DNA from 4 places in the Cronobacter muytjensii ATCC 51329 genome. Region 4 is predicted to be linked to each of the others. Evidence: predicted binding sites of a transcription regulator. Region 4 holds the regulator's gene; each other region holds the start of a gene.
The links. The regulator CRP, encoded in region 4, controls carbon source genes, mostly activating them, when cyclic AMP is high. The targets are predictions, from matches to a motif close to ATGTGANNNNNNTCACAT.

Region 1 (4,214 bases), 1.9 Mb from region 4:
CATTAAAAACCGTATTATCGCTGAGAGCATCAGCCTGCCGGAGATCCCGCAGGACGTGCTGGCGCGCTACCCGGGTGTCGTGGAAGCCATCAATACGCTCGAAGCCGAAGGTTTCCCCATTTTCGCCTATGACGGCTCGCTGGGCGGTAAGTATCCGGTTATCTGCGTCGTGCTGTTTAACCCGGCGAACGGCACCTGCTTCGCTTCCTTTGGCGCGCATCCTGATTTCGGCGTAGCGCTGGAGCGTACCGTGACGGAACTGCTGCAGGGTCGCGGCCTGAAAGATCTCGACGTGTTCACCCCGCCGACGTTTGATGATGAAGAAGTCGCTGAGCACGCTAACCTGGAGACCCATTTCATTGACTCCAGCGGTCTTATCTCCTGGGATATGTTTAAGCAAGACGCAGACTACCCGTTCGTGGACTGGAGCTTCGCCGGTACTACGGAAGAAGAGTTCGCCACGCTGATGGCTATCTTCCGCGCCGAAGATAAAGAAGTGTATATCGCCGATTACGAACATCTGGGCGTCTACGCCTGCCGTATCCTGGTACCAGGCATGTCCGACATCTATCCGGCGGAAGATCTGTGGCTCGCCAATAACAGCATGGGCGCGCACCTGCGCGAAACCCTGCTGGCGCTGCCGGGCAGCGAATGGGAGAAAGAAGATTATCTGAATCTCATCGCCCAGCTTGATGAAGAAGGCCATGACGATTTTACCCGCGTACGCGAACTGCTTGGTCTGGCGACCGGTAAAGACAACGGCTGGTATACCCTGCGCATCGGCGAGCTGAAAGCAATGCTGGCGCTGGCGGGCGGCGATCTGGATCAGGCGCTGATCTGGACAGAATGGACAATCGAGTTTAACGCGTCGGTCTTTAGCGCCGGGCGCGCCAACTACTATCGCTGCCTGCAAACTCTGCTGCTGCTGGCGCAGGAAGAGGAACGCGAGCCACTGCAGTATCTCAATGCGTTTGTGCGCATGTACGGTGCTGATGCGGTGGAAGCCGCCAGCGCTGCTATCAGCGGCGAAGCGCCGTTCTACGGTCTTCAGCCGGTCGACAGCGACCTCAAAGCTTTCCCGGCGCATCAGTCGTTACTGGCGGCCTACGAAAAACTACAGCGTGCTAAGGCGACGTTTTGGCAGGGAAATTGATATAACGCATATCAATTGACTTGCTTCACACTTATGTTTAGCAAATATGACGGGGCGCGTTTACGGCCCCGTTTTTATTTATCTGGCTAGCCTCAAATTGTAAAAATCGGGTTAATTACTGGTGAATATAAATTATATCCGCCCGGCTTGATTGTTACTTTTTTTAGCCAATAATTCATAGTGATTAACACTTTATGGGGAGAGTCTTTTCGTCTTTTTTCAACTCATTTAATAAATTTTAAAATTTATTTTTTAGTCTATAATCAAAAAGTTAAGCTGAAATTGCGTAAAAACCAAACGCCTTTCAGTCCTGCAAACCTGGCGAGATATGATCCATATCAAATTTTACTCCATCATGCTTTGTTAGTATCAACTCGCCGAATAAATAAAGAGAGAGTTAGTGTGAAAGCTGACAACCCTTTTGATCTATTACTCCCCGCTGCTATGGCGAAAGTCGCCGAGGAAGCGGGTGTTTACAAAGCCACGAAACATCCGTTAAAGACGTTTTATCTGGCAATTACGGCTGGCGTATTTATCTCTATTGCTTTCGTTTTCTATATCACCGCCACCACCGGCACTGCCGCGATGCCATTCGGCATAACAAAACTCATTGGCGGTATCTGTTTCTCACTCGGGTTGATTCTTTGCGTCATTTGCGGCGCCGATCTCTTTACGTCGACGGTGCTGATTGTCGTCGCTAAGGCCAGCGGGCGTATCACGTGGGGGCAACTGGCACGCAACTGGCTGAATGTCTATGTGGGCAACCTGATTGGCGCCTTGCTCTTTGTCTTACTGATGTGGCTTTCCGGCGAGTATATGACCGCCAACGGCGGCTGGGGGCTCAACGTCCTGCAAACGGCGTCGCACAAAGTCGAGCATACCTTTATTGAGGCGGTCTGCCTCGGTATCCTGGCTAACCTTATGGTATGCCTCGCCGTCTGGATGAGTTACTCAGGGCGCAGCCTTATTGATAAGGCCTTTATTATGATTCTGCCGGTCGGGATGTTTGTGGCCAGCGGTTTCGAACACAGTATCGCCAACATGTTTATGATCCCGATGGGGATAGTGATCCGTCACTTTGGCAGCCCGGAGTTCTGGAGCGCGATTCACGCTTCGCCAGACCAATTTTCTCATCTGACCGTGATGAATTTCATCATTGATAACCTGATACCGGTAACCATAGGTAATATCATTGGTGGGGGTTTGCTCGTCGGATTGACATACTGGGTCATTTACCTGCGTGGCGACGACCATCGCTGATAGTTGTTCCAGGCAGTAAATAAAAAATCCACTTAAGAAGGTAGGTGTTACATGTCCGAGCTTAATGAAAAGTTAGCCACAGCCTGGGAAGGTTTTGCGAAAGGCGACTGGCAGAATGAAGTCAACGTCCGCGACTTTATCCAGAAAAACTACACGCCATACGAGGGTGACGAGTCCTTCCTTGCTGGCGCAACTGAAGCCACCACTACCCTGTGGGACAAAGTGATGGAAGGCGTCAAACTGGAAAACCGCACGCATGCGCCAGTTGATTTTGACACTTCTGTCGCGTCCACCATCACCTCGCACGACGCGGGTTACATCAACAAGTCGCTGGAAAAAATTGTTGGCCTGCAGACTGAAGCTCCGCTCAAACGCGCCATTATTCCGTTTGGCGGCATCAAAATGGTTGAAGGTTCCTGCAAAGCGTATAACCGCGAGCTCGATCCTCAGCTGAAAAAAATCTTCACCGAATACCGCAAAACCCATAACCAGGGCGTATTCGATGTTTACACCAAAGACATTCTGAACTGCCGTAAATCCGGCGTGCTGACCGGTCTGCCGGATGCTTACGGCCGTGGTCGTATCATTGGTGACTACCGTCGCGTTGCACTGTACGGTATCGACTTCCTGATGAAAGACAAATACGCACAGTTTGTCTCTCTGCAACAGGACCTGGAAAACGGCGTTAATCTGGAAGCGACCATTCGTCTGCGCGAAGAGATTGCTGAACAGCACCGCGCGCTGGGTCAGATCAAAGAGATGGCGGCGAAATATGGTTGCGATATCTCCGGTCCGGCAACGAACGCTCAGGAAGCGGTGCAGTGGACGTACTTCGGCTACCTGGCTGCGGTGAAATCCCAGAACGGCGCTGCAATGTCCTTTGGCCGTGTCTCTACGTTCCTCGACGTTTACATCGAACGCGACCTGAAAGCGGGCAAAATCACCGAGCAGGAAGCCCAGGAGCTGATCGATCACCTGGTGATGAAACTGCGTATGGTACGCTTCCTGCGTACGCCGGAATATGATGAGCTGTTCTCTGGCGACCCGATTTGGGCGACCGAATCCGTTGGCGGTATGGGCGTTGATGGCCGTACCCTGGTGACCAAAAACAGCTTCCGTTTCCTGAACACCCTGTACACCATGGGGCCGTCTCCGGAGCCGAACATCACTATTCTGTGGTCCGAAAAACTGCCGCTGAACTTCAAAAAATTCGCAGCAAAAGTCTCCATCGATACCTCATCTCTGCAGTATGAGAACGATGACCTGATGCGCCCGGACTTCAATAACGACGACTACGCTATCGCATGCTGCGTAAGCCCGATGGTAGTTGGTAAGCAAATGCAGTTCTTCGGCGCTCGCGCTAACCTCGCGAAAACCATGCTGTACGCTATCAACGGCGGCGTTGATGAAAAACTGAAAATGCAGGTAGGCCCGAAATCTGAGCCGATCAAAGGCGATCTGCTGAATTTTGATGAAGTTATGGAACGTATGGATCACTTCATGGACTGGCTGGCGAAACAGTACGTCACCGCCCTGAACATCATCCATTACATGCATGACAAGTACAGCTACGAAGCTTCGCTGATGGCGCTGCACGATCGCGACGTGATTCGTACCATGGCGTGCGGTATCGCGGGTCTGTCGGTAGCAGCGGATTCCCTGTCTGCTATTAAATACGCGAAAGTTAAACCGATTCGCGATGAAGACGGCCTGGCTATCGACTTCGAAATCGAAGGCGAATACCCGCAGTTCGGTAATAACGACGCTCGCGTGGATGACCTTGCAGTTGACCTGGTTGAAC
Region 2 (4,214 bases), 1.8 Mb from region 4:
CTGTAAATCCCCGGGAGCTTACACCAGTAAGTGACCGGGGTGCGCAGGCGCAGCCAACACCGCTGCGGCGGCGCGAAAGACGACGGGAACGTTATTCGATGCCTTTGCTGCGCAGATAATCTTCGTACCCACCAGAGAAATCCACCACGCGTTCCGGGGTGATTTCAATGACGCGGGTCGCCAGCGAGCTTACGAACTCACGGTCGTGGGAGACGAAAATTAATGTACCCTGGTACATCTCCAGCGCGGCGTTAAGCGATTCGATCGACTCCATATCCAGGTGGTTGGTCGGTTCATCCATCACCAGAATGTTCGGTTTTTCCATCATCAGTTTGCCAAACAGCATACGGCCCTTTTCACCACCGGAAAGCACTTTGGCGGGCTTTTTGATGTCGTCCTGGCTGAACAGCAGGCGGCCCAGGATGCTGCGCACCGCTTGCTCGTCGTCGCCTTCTTGTTTCCACTGGCTCATCCACTCGAACACAGTCAGATCGTTATCGAACTCATATTCGTGATCCTGCGCGTAGTAGCCGATCTGCGCGTTTTCAGACCATTTCACGGTACCGTTATCCGGTTGCAGTTCACCCACCAGCGTTTTAAGCATGGTGGATTTACCCACGCCGTTGGCGCCGAGGATCGCGAGCTTCTCGCCCACTTCCAGCAGCAGACCGACGTTTTTAAACAGCGGGCCGTTGTCGAAGCCTTTGGTCATGGCTTCCACTTCCAGCGCATTACGGAACAGCTTTTTATCCTGCTCGAAGCGGATAAACGGGTTCTGGCGGCTGGAGGCTTTTACTTCTTCAAGCTTGATTTTGTCAATCTGGCGGGCGCGGGAAGTCGCCTGGCGAGATTTCGAGGCGTTGGCGCTAAAGCGGCTGACGAAGGATTGCAGGTCGGCAATCTGGGCCTTTTTCTTGGCGTTATCCGCCAGCAGACGCTCGCGCGCCTGGGTCGCGGCGGTCATGTATTCGTCGTAGTTGCCCGGATAAACACGCAGCTCGCCGTAATCCAGATCCGCCATATGGGTGCAGACCATATTCAGGAAGTGACGGTCGTGCGAAATAATAATCATGGTGCTGTCGCGATCGTTTAGCGTCTGCTCCAGCCAGCGGATGGTGTCGATGTCCAGGTTGTTGGTCGGTTCATCGAGCAGCAGGATGTCCGGGTTGGAGAACAGCGCCTGCGCCAGCAAAACACGCAGCTTCCAGCCTGGCGCGACTTCGCTCATCGGGCCGTAATGCTGCTCCAGCGGAATACCGACGCCCAGCAGCAGTTCGCCTGCGCGGGATTCAGCGCTATAGCCGTCCATTTCGCCATATTTCACTTCGAGGTCGGCCACTTTATAGCCGTCTTCTTCGCTCATTTCCGGCAGCGCATAAATGCGGTCGCGCTCCTGTTTCACTTCCCACAGCTCGCCGTGCCCCATGATCACGGTATCCAGCACGGTGTATTGTTCGAAAGCGAACTGATCCTGACGCAGCTTGCCGATGCGCTCGTTAGGATCGAGCGATACGTTGCCTGCGCTCGGCTGTAAATCGCCGCCGAGGATCTTCATGAAAGTGGATTTCCCGCTCCCGTTGGCGCCAATCAGACCGTAACGGTTGCCGCCGCCAAACTTGACGGAAATGTTTTCAAACAGCGGCTTACTGCCGAACTGCATGGTGACGTTGCTGGTAACTAACACGCGTGATTCCTGGGTAAGATGTGTGATAAACACCGCATTATGCCATAACTCCGAATTTATTTCCCCCGTCAATGGGCTGGCTACACTCACTACCAGACGGGAAAAATATGTGAATTAGTACACATCTCAATTCCCTGCCGTGGAGAATGCACATATAATGCGCTCCCTGTATTGTTTCGTTTCACTCTAACGGCCGGTCCGGCAACGATATTTGCATAACATGAAGATGAAATTACGCACGCTTTTAGTGGCAGCTTTCGCAGTCGTCGGGTTTTGTAACACCGCGTCTGCTGTGACTTATCCTCTGCCGACCGACGGTAGCCGTCTGGTGGGTGAAAACCAGGTCGTGACGATCCCTGAAGGCAATAATCTGCCGCTGGAAGATTTCGCCGCGCAGTATCAGATGGGGCTTTCCAACATGCTGGAGGCCAACCCGGGCGTTGACCCGTACCTGCCGAAAGGCGGCACCATCCTGAACATTCCTCAGCAGCTGATCCTGCCGGATACCCCGCATGAAGGCATTGTGATCAACAGCGCCGAAATGCGTCTTTACTACTACCCGAAAGGCACCAATACCGTTATCGTGCTGCCGATCGGTATCGGCCAGCTCGGTAAAGACACGCCGATCAACTGGGTGACCAAAGTGGAACGCAAGAAAGCGGGCCCGACCTGGACGCCGACCGCCAAGATGCACGCGGAATACGCAGCGGCGGGCGAGCCGCTGCCACCGGTCGTACCGGCAGGCCCCGATAACCCGATGGGCCTTTATGCGCTCTACATTGGCCGTCTGTACGCTATCCACGGCACCAACGCCAACTTCGGTATCGGCCTGCGCGTGAGCCACGGCTGCGTGCGTCTGCGTAACGAAGACATTAAATTCCTGTTCGAGAACGTGCCGGTCGGCACCCGCGTCCAGTTCATCAGCGAGCCGGTGAAAGCGACCACCGAGCCGGATGGCAGCCGCTATATCGAGGTGCATAACCCGCTCTCGACCAGTGAAGATCAGATCAATAACAACGAAATCGTGCCGATCACGCTGACCAAAGCGGTCACCACCGTGACCAGCCAGAGCGATGTCGATCAGAACGTCGTTGAACAGGCGGTGCAGAACCGTTCCGGTATGCCGGTCCGTCTGAACTGATCGTCCAGAAAACGAAAAACCCCGCGCGCATCGCTGCCCGCGGGGTTTTTTATTGCCGAAACTCGCTTAACCGCGCGGCGCGGGTCCAAAAACGTCGTAATCCGGCAGCCGCACGTTCTGATACGGCTCCCAGCCGCCGCCCAGCGCTTTGTAAAGCGCGACGAGGTCAAGGCTGCTCTGTACCCGCGCCTGCGCGCGTTGCTGCTCGGCCTGGGCGAGCTGACGCTGGGCGTCAAGCACCTCGATAAACGTGGCGATGCCTTTACGGTAACTGTCGCTCGCTAAATCAAACGAGGTTTGCAGCGCATCAAGCGTCTTCTCCAGCCCCGCCTCGCGTTGCTGGTCGGTGCGATAGCTCACCAGCGCGTTTTCTACATCGCTTAACGCCGTCAGCACGGTCTGGCGATACTGCAACGCCGCCGCGCCCTGCTCCGCCCGCGCGAGCTTCACGCTGGAGACCAGCCGCCCGCCCTGGAAGATGGGAATGGAGACCTGCGGGCCGAAGCTGTAAAAGTGACTGCTCCAGTCGGTGAGGTAGTCGGTTTCGCTGTTGCGCATGCCGAACTGGCCGGAAAGCGACAGGCTCGGGAAGAGCTGCGCCACCGACACGCCAATCTGTGCGGTCGCGGCATGCAGTCTGGCTTCGGCTTCGCGCACGTCCGGACGTCGACGCGCGAGCGTCGACGGAATGCCGACCGGCACGATTTCCGGCAAGGCCGGCAGCGGCTGCGCGGCCCGCAGTTCGGCGTCGAGCGCGCCGGGCGGTTTGCCAAGCAGCACCGCCAGCCCGTTCATCGCCTGACGCTCCTGCGCCTGATACTGCGGCAGTTGCGCCTGCAATGTGCCGAGCTGGGCGCGGGCATTTTCCACATCCAGCTGCGGCGACAGCCCGCTGCGCTGGCGGCTTTCGGTCAGCTCCAGCGTCTGCTGCGCCGAGGCTATCTGCTCATTCATGGTCGCGAGAATGCTCTGCGCGCCGCGCAGTTGTAGCCAGGCGCGCGCCACTTCGGCTTCCAGCGAGACCAGCGCGTCGTTGCGCTGCTCAATCGCCGCCTTCTGCTGCGCGTCCGCCGCCTCAACCTGACGGCGCACTTTGCCCCAGAGATCTATCTCCCACTGCGCGTCAAAGCTGCCCTGATACAGGTTAATCGGCTGCGTCAGCGGGCCAAGCGCGGAGCTGATTTGCGGGTCGACCGCGTCAAGCTGGCCGTAAACGTCATGCGATTTCAGTTCGCCTTCCAGCCCGAGCTGCTGGCGCGTGGCGCGCACGTTGCCGTTCACCGCCGGGAAAAACGCGCCGCCCGCCTGGTTTATCTGCTCGCGGGCGCCTGCGATGCGCAGCACGGTTTGCTGAAGCGACAAATTGCCCGCGATAGCGCGCTCAATAAG
Region 3 (4,214 bases), 1.8 Mb from region 4:
GGTTTTTCGCGCGAGTGGTTAGTTGTAGTACGGTACGCCCAGCTCGTCGGATTTATCGCTGCCGGCGCTGCGATGGCTGAGATCCAGCGATTCGTGATGCTCAATCGGCACCGTCATCGTGCTGTGGTCACCGGCGCACACGTCGGCTGTCGGGCTGCCCGCCAGCGCGTAGCCGGAGGTCAGCGCCAGAAACAGCACGGTGGCGCGCGTTACGGATTTCATGTTGTCCTCGGTTATCTCCCGCAGGAGAAGTGTAACGGCGCAATGGTGCCGTCTGTGTGCTTTACCACTTAGTGATTCAGCGGATGGAGGTATTTACCTTCGCCCGGCATCCGTGTTACGCGATACTTATGCGGCGGCACGGAGAAATAGTTCTTGAACGTGCGGGTCAGCGTCTGCTGGGATTCAAACCCATAGCGCTCGGCCAGATAAAGGATCGGTTCATCGCTCTCTTTAAGCTTGAGCGCGATTTCAGTCAGTTTCCGGTTACGGATGTACTGGCCCAGCGAATGGCCGGTCTCTTTTTTAAACATCCGTTGCAGGTGCCATTTCGAGTAACCCGAACGCGCCGACACTTTCTCAAGGGAAAGGGGGGATTCCAGGTTATCTTCGATCCAGTCCAAAATGCTATGAATTGTAATGGCATCATTATTGCGTCTGGACATCGTTTTACCTCTTTGCTGTTACGGCAGCACCCTTTTAAGCAGGTATTCGAGGGTCGCCACTTCGTCTGCCGTCAGGTTTTTTGTTAATTCTTGATGCAGGTTTTGTCCTACCAACTGGTGGCACTGTTCACACAGCGCCGCGCCGTCTTCCGTGAGCTCAACCAGTACGCCCCGTTTATCGTTCGGGTTGGGCAGGCGTGCCACCCAGCCTTTGCAGACCAGACGGTCCAGCATGCGCGTCAGGGCGCCTAAATCTACTGAGAGCACCTTTTTCAGCTCTCCCGGCGTGATACGACCAGGGCAGCGAATGGAGCAAAGCACCTTAAACTGCGCCGCAGTGATATCGAGCGGGGCGAGATACTCGTTGAGCAGGCGATCCTTTTTCTGATTCACCAAATGAATCAGCCGTCCTAAAGGAATAATCTCGTTAAACAGATCGCTGTTATTTTCCAACATATTTGCCCAGGCAAGTAGATTAGTCACGCGAGATATTATTGCCCAGGCAAACATAAGTCAACTGAATGATTTTTGAAATCACACGATCTGCTAAAACTGCGGGAAACCATTTAAAAATCAAAGGCTAAATGGTGGCTATCAGTACGATAGCCATAGCCTTTTGATGACGGGGCGACGCAAGACGCCGGGCAGAATTAGCCGGAAAAGAGGTAAAAAAACGCCGCCTCAAGCGGCGGCGTCAGGATCAACTGTGGTGCGGTTGCTCATCCGGAAGCTGTACCGGCCAGCGCCGGAATATCACAATCGCCCAGATAAATGCGGCCAGCGCCGGAATAGCGCCCATATAGCCGATGGAGGACATCGAAAGCTGCAGGCTGACCTGATTGCCCACCAGCGCGCCTGCGCCGATGCCGATATTAAAGATACCGGAGAAGAGCGACATCGCGACATCGGTGGCATCGGGCGCCAGCGCCAGCACTTTGACCTGCATTCCAAGGCCGATAAGCATAATCGCGATGCCCCAGAAGGCGCTGAGAATGGTCAGGTTCACCGCGCTGTGCGATGCCGGCAGTAACAGCAGCAGGCAGATAACCAGTACGCCAATCGCGCTGCTGATAAGCCCCGAGGCGTGCAGGTTGCCGAGCTTGCCGAATATCACGCTGCCGATGATCCCGGCGGTGCCGAGCACCAGCAACAGGAAGGTCGCGAAGTTTTCGCTCAGGCCCGCGACGTTTTGCACGAACGGCTCAATATAGCTGTAAGCAGTAAAGTGCGCGGTCACCACTACGGCGGTCAGAATATAGATGCACAGCAGCGCCGGGCGGCGGAACAGCGCCGGCAGGCTTGAAAGAGAGCCGGAGTGTTCGCTCGGAATTTTCGGCAGCAGTTTCACCAGACAGGCGAGGGTAATGAGCGCCCCGATGCCGATGGCGAAGAACGTAGTGCGCCAGCCAAAATATTGCCCGACGATGCGCCCGATGGGCAGCCCAAGGACGGAAGCCAGCGCGGTGCCGGTAGCAATCAGGCTCAGCGCCTGGGCGCGTTTGCCCGGCGGCGCCAGGCGAATAGCCAGCGATGCGGTGATCGACCAGAAAATCGCATGGGCGAAGGCGATACCGATGCGGCTGATGACCAGCACCTCAAAGCTCCAGGCCATAAACGACAGCATATGGCTTACGACGAAGACCACAAACAGCGCAATCAGCAGCTTGCGGCGCTCCACCTGGCTTGTCAGCAGCATAAACGGCAGCGACATCAGCGCCACCACCCAGGCGTAGATAGTCAGCATGATGCCCGCCTGCGCGGATTCCATATGGAAACTTGCGGCGATATCGGAGAGCAGGCCCACCGGCACAAATTCGGTGGTGTTAAAGATAAATGCCGCGACCGCAAGCGTGACAACCCGCAGCCATGCGGTTTTGCGAGAGACTGTATTCATCGTCATAGAACAGATTCGCGCTGGTTAGAAGTGAATAAGAAGCAAGCGATCTTAAAACTATCGCTGGTCGGGATACAACCATTTTGTGACGTAAATCTCACTTTTGCGCCGGTTTTGCAACAAGCGCAGCGGCGCGTATGCAAATCGCGTCACGGTTTTCGGCGCGCGTGATACGGTGGGAGAACCATCACCACACGAAAAGGGCAGGGAACATAATGCAATCAGTGGACTTTTATATGGTGGACGCGTTTGCCGACAAAATTTTCAGCGGCAATGCGGCAGCGGTCTGTCCGCTCAGCGTCTGGCTACCGGACGAGACGCTGCTTTCAATGGCGCAGCAGCATAACCAGTCGGAAACCGCGTTTTTCGTGCGTACCGACGACGGCTTTGAACTGCGCTGGTTCACCACACAAAATGAAATCAACCTGTGCGGCCATGCGACGCTTGCCGCCGCGCACGTTATTTTCGAGCATCTCGACTATCCGCACAGCCAGATCCGCTTCTCGACGCGCTTTGTCGGCGAGCTTATCGTGGCGCGCCGCGGCGACTGGCTGACGCTCAATTTTCCGGCCTGGCAGACGCAGCCGGCAGAGGCGCCCGCGCTGCTGCTGGCCTCGCTCGGTATCGACAACCCGGTCGCGGTGCGCGCCGGGCGCGATTATCTCGTCGAGCTCGCAACCCAGGCGCAGGTCGAGGCGCTGAGGCCGGATATTCACGCTATGCTGCCGCTCGGCAAAATGGTGTGCGTCACCGCGCCGGGCACGCCTGGCGGCCCGTATGATTTCGTGAGCCGTTTTTTCTGCCCCGGCGAAGGCGTGGCGGAAGATCCGGTTACCGGCTCCGCGCACAGTATGCTTATCCCCTACTGGGGCGCGAAGCTTGGCAAAACCACGATGCTGGCGCGCCAGGTGTCGGCGCGCGGCGGCGATTTGCGCTGTGAATGGCAGGGGGAGCGGGTACTGATTAGCGGGCAGGCCGTGACCTATCTTATCGGCCAGATATTGCTGCGCTAAACGTCCGGCGCCCATGCCGGGCGCCGTCATATTTCAGGGCAGGCGGGCGATATTCTCTTTGATAACCGCGACGGAATGCTGAAACTTCGCCTGCTCTTCGCCTTCCAGCTGTAACTCGATAATCTGCTGCACGCCGCGCTGGGCGAGTACCGCCGGCACGCCGATTGCCACGTTATCCACGCCATATTCGCCGTCGAGAATGCACGATACCGCCAGCGCGCGGTGGCTGCCGGTAAAGATATTGCGGCAGATCTCGGCAATCGTCCCGGCGATGCCGTATTCGGTACAGCCTTTGCGGGCGTAAATCTCAAAACCTAATTTGCGTACTTTCTCGGCGAGCGCCGTGGTGTCGAGAGGTGTACCCGTTTTGCGTTCATACACCTGCGCCACCGGCGAGCCGTAGACCGATGAATGCGACCAAACCGGGAACTGGGTGTCGCCGTGCTCGCCGAGGATAAAAGCGTCGATGCTCTGCGGGCCGATATCGAGCGCCTCGGCCAGCGTGCGGCGCAGGCGCGTGGTGTCGAGCCAGACGCCGGTGCCAATCACCTGGTTGCGCGGCAGGCCCGAGAGCGTCCAGACCTGCCAGGTGATGATATCGCACGGGTTGGTCGCCACGAGGAAAATGCCGTTAAAGCCGCC
Region 4 (4,214 bases):
GCTGAACCTGTTGAAAGCGAACGCCACCCGCAAACTGAAGGCCTGGCCCGGCACGCTGCCCATTGAACTGGCCCAGCTTAAACGCCTGCGCCGCATCCGCGATTTCGACGATCTTATCACCTCGAAAATTCACGGCTACCGCGACGCCGTCGATTATTACCAGCAGTGCAGCGCCCTGCCGCGGCTTGCGAAGATCACCCGCCCGACGCTGATTATTCACGCCAAAGACGACCCGTTTATGGATCATCACGTGATCCCCGATCCGGCCACGCTGCCTGCTAATATTGAATATCAGCTGACGGAGCATGGCGGTCACGTGGGCTTCGTCGGCGGCACGCTGCGTCAGCCGAAAATGTGGCTGGAGCAGCGCATTCCTGACTGGCTAACCCCTTATCTGGACCGATAAATGATCATTCCCTGGCAAGAACTCGACCCCGATACGCTGGACCGACTGATTGAAGCCTTCGTCTTGCGCGAAGGCACCGATTATGGTGAACATGAACGCTCGCTTGAGCAAAAGGTCGCCGATGTGCGGCGTCAGTTGCAAAGCGGCGAAGCCGTACTTGTGTGGTCTGAACTGCACGAAACGGTCAATATCATGCCGCGCGCGCAGTTTCGCGGTTAACGTTGCCTGGCGGAGCCTTGCCCCGCCGCTTCAGGGAGTTGTCTCGCTATGTCTGCCAAACATCCGGTTATCGCCGTCACGGGTTCCAGCGGCGCGGGCACCACGACGACCAGCCTTGCGTTTCGTAAAATTTTCGCCCAGCTGAATCTTCACGCCGCCGAAGTGGAAGGCGACAGCTTTCACCGCTACACGCGCCCGGAAATGGACATGGCAATCCGTAAGGCGCGCGATTTGGGCCGCCATATCAGCTATTTCGGCCCGGAGGCGAATGATTTCGGCCTGCTGGAGCAAACCTTTGTGGAATACGGCCTGACCGGCAAAGGGCAGTCGCGCAAATATCTGCATACCTACGATGAAGCCGTGCCCTGGAATCAGGTGCCAGGCACTTTTACGCCGTGGCAGCCGCTGCCGGAGCCAACAGATGTGCTGTTTTATGAAGGCCTGCACGGCGGCGTGGTGACGCCGCAGAATGACGTGGCGAAGCATGTCGACTTGCTGGTGGGCGTGGTACCTATCGTCAACCTGGAGTGGATCCAGAAAATGATCCGCGACACCAGCGAGCGCGGGCATTCCCGCGAGGCGGTGATGGATTCCGTGGTGCGCTCGATGGAAGATTACATCAACTACATCACGCCGCAGTTTTCACGCACGCATATCAACTTCCAGCGCGTGCCGACGGTGGACACCTCAAACCCGTTCGCCGCCAAAGGCATTCCGTCACTCGACGAGAGCTTTGTGGTGATTCATTTCCGTAATCTGGACAATATCGATTACCCCTGGCTGCTCGCGATGTTGCAGGGCTCGTTTATTTCTCACATCAATACGTTGGTGGTGCCGGGCGGCAAAATGGGGCTGGCGATGGAACTGATTATGTTGCCGCTGGTGCAGCGGCTGATGGAAGGCAAGCAGATACAGTGACGCCACGCCGTAACAGGCAGAAATCGTAGGGCGGGTCAGCGCAGCGCCACCCGCCCCCGCATTACCCTTCTATCACCTCATACGAATGCGTAATGTTCACGCCTTTGCCGAGCATCAACGCCACCGAACAATATTTTTCCGCCGACAGATCCACCGCACGCGCGACCGCTGCATCCTTCAGAGCCTTCCCCGTCACGACAAAATGCAGGTTGATATGCGTGAACAGGCGCGGCGCCTCTTCGCGGCGTTCAGAGGTGAGCTTCACTTCGCAGTCAGTCACCTCGTGACGGCCTTTTTGCAGAATAGACACCACGTCGATAGCGCTGCAACCGCCTGCGGCCATCAGCACCATTTCCATCGGGCTTGGCGCTTTGTCGCCAGAGTTGCCATCCATCAGGATCTGGTGGCCTGATGCGGACTCGCCCAGGAAGGTTAAGCCTTCCACCCATTTCACTCGTGCATGCATGATTATCGCTCCAGGCTATTCATTTTACTGACAGATTACGCGGCCCCGCCATAAGAGGCAACGGAAGGCGACCTGCGTCAAGCTGAAACGAGACAACAGGAGACACCTGAGAAAAGCTATGCTAAAACAGTCTGGATGCAGCGGCGATACATTGATGTTACGCATGTATGCAGAGGAGAGACAATTTATCGGCTGCGATGTCCACGGACAGCCAACTTCCCTGGATGCGGGAAGATGATGATTGCAGAGCCAGACAGGGGTTACGCGCCCTGTCTTTGGAGCCAGTTTAAAACAGAGGATAACCGCGCATGGTGCTTGGCAAACCGCAAACAGACCCGACTCTTGAATGGTTCTTGTCTCATTGCCACATTCATAAGTATCCATCTAAGAGCACGCTGATTCACCAGGGTGAAAAAGCGGAGACGCTGTACTACATCGTCAAAGGCTCAGTGGCAGTGCTGATCAAAGACGAAGAGGGCAAGGAGATGATCCTCTCGTACCTGAATCAGGGAGACTTCATCGGCGAACTGGGTTTGTTCGAGGAAGGTCAGGAACGCAGCGCCTGGGTTCGCGCTAAAACTGCCTGTGAAGTGGCTGAGATCTCTTACAAAAAATTCCGTCAGCTGATTCAGGTAAACCCGGATATTCTGATGCGTCTTTCTTCACAGATGGCGCGTCGTCTGCAGGTGACCTCAGAAAAAGTCGGCAACCTGGCGTTCCTCGACGTGACGGGCCGCATCGCGCAGACGCTCCTGAATCTCGCCAAACAGCCGGACGCCATGACCCATCCGGACGGTATGCAGATCAAAATTACCCGCCAGGAAATCGGTCAGATCGTGGGTTGCTCCCGCGAAACCGTGGGCCGTATCCTGAAGATGCTCGAAGATCAAAACCTGATTTCCGCGCACGGGAAAACCATCGTGGTTTACGGAACCCGCTAAGGTTTCTGAAAAAAACGGCGTGTCGCTTCGGTAACACGCCGTTTTTGTTTCTATACTTCTCCCCTATGTGGCGTCGTCTTATCTATCACCCTGAAATCAATTACGCTTTGCGGCAAACGCTGACCTTAAGCCTGCCGGTCGCGGTGGGATTGATGCTGGGCCATTTACAACAGGGGCTGCTGTTCTCGCTGGTGCCCGCGTGCTGCAACATCGCCGGTCTCGATACCCCCCACAAACGCTTCTTCAAACGCCTGATTATCGGCGCGTCGCTGTTCGCGCTGAGCAGCCTGGCGGTACAGTTTCTGCTGTTGCAGGCGGTGCCGCTGCCGCTGATTTTGCTGATGCTGGCGCTGCTGCTCGGCGTGACGGCGGAGATAAGCCCGCTGCATGCGCGTCTGCTGCCCGCGTCGCTTATCGCGGCGATTTTCACGTTAAGCCTTGCCGGCAATATGCCAGTCTGGCAACCGATGTTGCTTTATATTCTCGGCACCCTCTGGTATGGCTTGTTCAATGGTTTCTGGTTCTGGCTGTGGCGTGAGCAGCCGCTTCGCGAATCGTTAAGCCTGATTTATCAAAGCCTCGCTGATTACTGCGAGGCGAAATATAGCCTGCTGACACGCCATACCGACCCGGAACAGGCGCTGCCGCCGCTGCTGGTGCACCAGCAAAAAGTCGTGGATCAGATAAGCCAGTGTTATCAGCAGTTGCAAATGCTGGCGGCGACCCGGCAGAACGGCTACAAGCGTCTGCTACGCGCCTTTCAGGTAGCGCTGGATCTTCAGGAGCATATCTCGGTGTCACTGCATCAACCGGGCGAAGTGCAAAAGCTGGTGGAGCGCAGCCATGCGGAAGCGGTGTTGCGCTGGACGGCGCAAACCGTGGCCGCGCGCCTGCGCACGCTCTCCGACGATATCCTCTATCACCGCTATTCTCACCGCTTTACGATGGACAAACAGATCGAGGCGCTGTCAAAAATCTCCCGCCAGCACCCTGATAACCCGGTCGGGCAGTTTTGCGAATACCATTTCAGCCGCATCGCCCGCGTGCTGCGTACCCAGCGCCCGCTTTACGCCCGCGACCTCATGGATAACGGCCAGCGCCGCCTGCCGCTGTTGCCCGCGCTGAAAAGCTATCTGTCGTTCAAATCGGCCGCGCTGCGCACCGCGGCGCGGCTTGGCGTGATGCTCGCGGCGGCGGGTCTGCTGGCGAGCGTATTTCAGTTGCCGAAGCCGTACTGGATCCTGATGACGGTCCTGTTCGTCAC

Region 1: focA (formate transporter FocA) is a predicted target of CRP. The motif match lies at 1,480-1,497, and genes of this name have one in related genera.
Region 2: AFK63_RS12065 (ABC-F family ATPase) is a predicted target of CRP. The motif match lies at 1,705-1,722, and genes of this name have one in related genera.
Region 3: AFK63_RS08630 (sugar transporter) is a predicted target of CRP. The motif match lies at 2,643-2,660, and genes of this name have one in related genera.

The regions. Positions count from the first base shown of each region.
Region 1 covers NZ_CP012268.1:2,503,120-2,507,333, forward strand. Annotated here, with positions in the region: gene ycaO (30S ribosomal protein S12 methylthiotransferase accessory factor YcaO) at 1-1,153, shown strand, start outside; gene focA (formate transporter FocA) at 1,556-2,413, shown strand; gene pflB (formate C-acetyltransferase) at 2,465-4,214, shown strand, end outside.
Region 2 covers NZ_CP012268.1:2,606,842-2,611,055, forward strand. Annotated here, with positions in the region: gene AFK63_RS12065 (ABC-F family ATPase) at 92-1,684, opposite strand; gene ldtB (L,D-transpeptidase) at 1,905-2,825, shown strand; gene AFK63_RS12075 (efflux transporter outer membrane subunit) at 2,892-4,214, opposite strand, start outside.
Region 3 covers NZ_CP012268.1:1,851,987-1,856,200, forward strand. Annotated here, with positions in the region: gene marB (multiple antibiotic resistance regulatory protein MarB) at 19-222, opposite strand; gene marA (MDR efflux pump AcrAB transcriptional activator MarA) at 291-665, opposite strand; gene marR (multiple antibiotic resistance transcriptional regulator MarR) at 684-1,118, opposite strand; gene AFK63_RS08630 (sugar transporter) at 1,366-2,565, opposite strand; gene AFK63_RS08635 (PhzF family phenazine biosynthesis protein) at 2,775-3,572, shown strand; gene AFK63_RS08640 (L-lactate dehydrogenase) at 3,606-4,214, opposite strand, start outside.
Region 4 covers NZ_CP012268.1:50,635-54,848, reverse strand. Annotated here, with positions in the region: gene AFK63_RS00270 (hydrolase) at 1-406, shown strand, start outside; gene AFK63_RS00265 (YheU family protein) at 407-625, shown strand; gene AFK63_RS00260 (phosphoribulokinase) at 674-1,543, shown strand; gene AFK63_RS00255 (OsmC family protein) at 1,605-2,009, opposite strand; gene crp (cAMP-activated global transcriptional regulator CRP) at 2,318-2,950, shown strand; gene AFK63_RS00245 (YccS/YhfK family putative transporter) at 3,016-4,214, shown strand, end outside.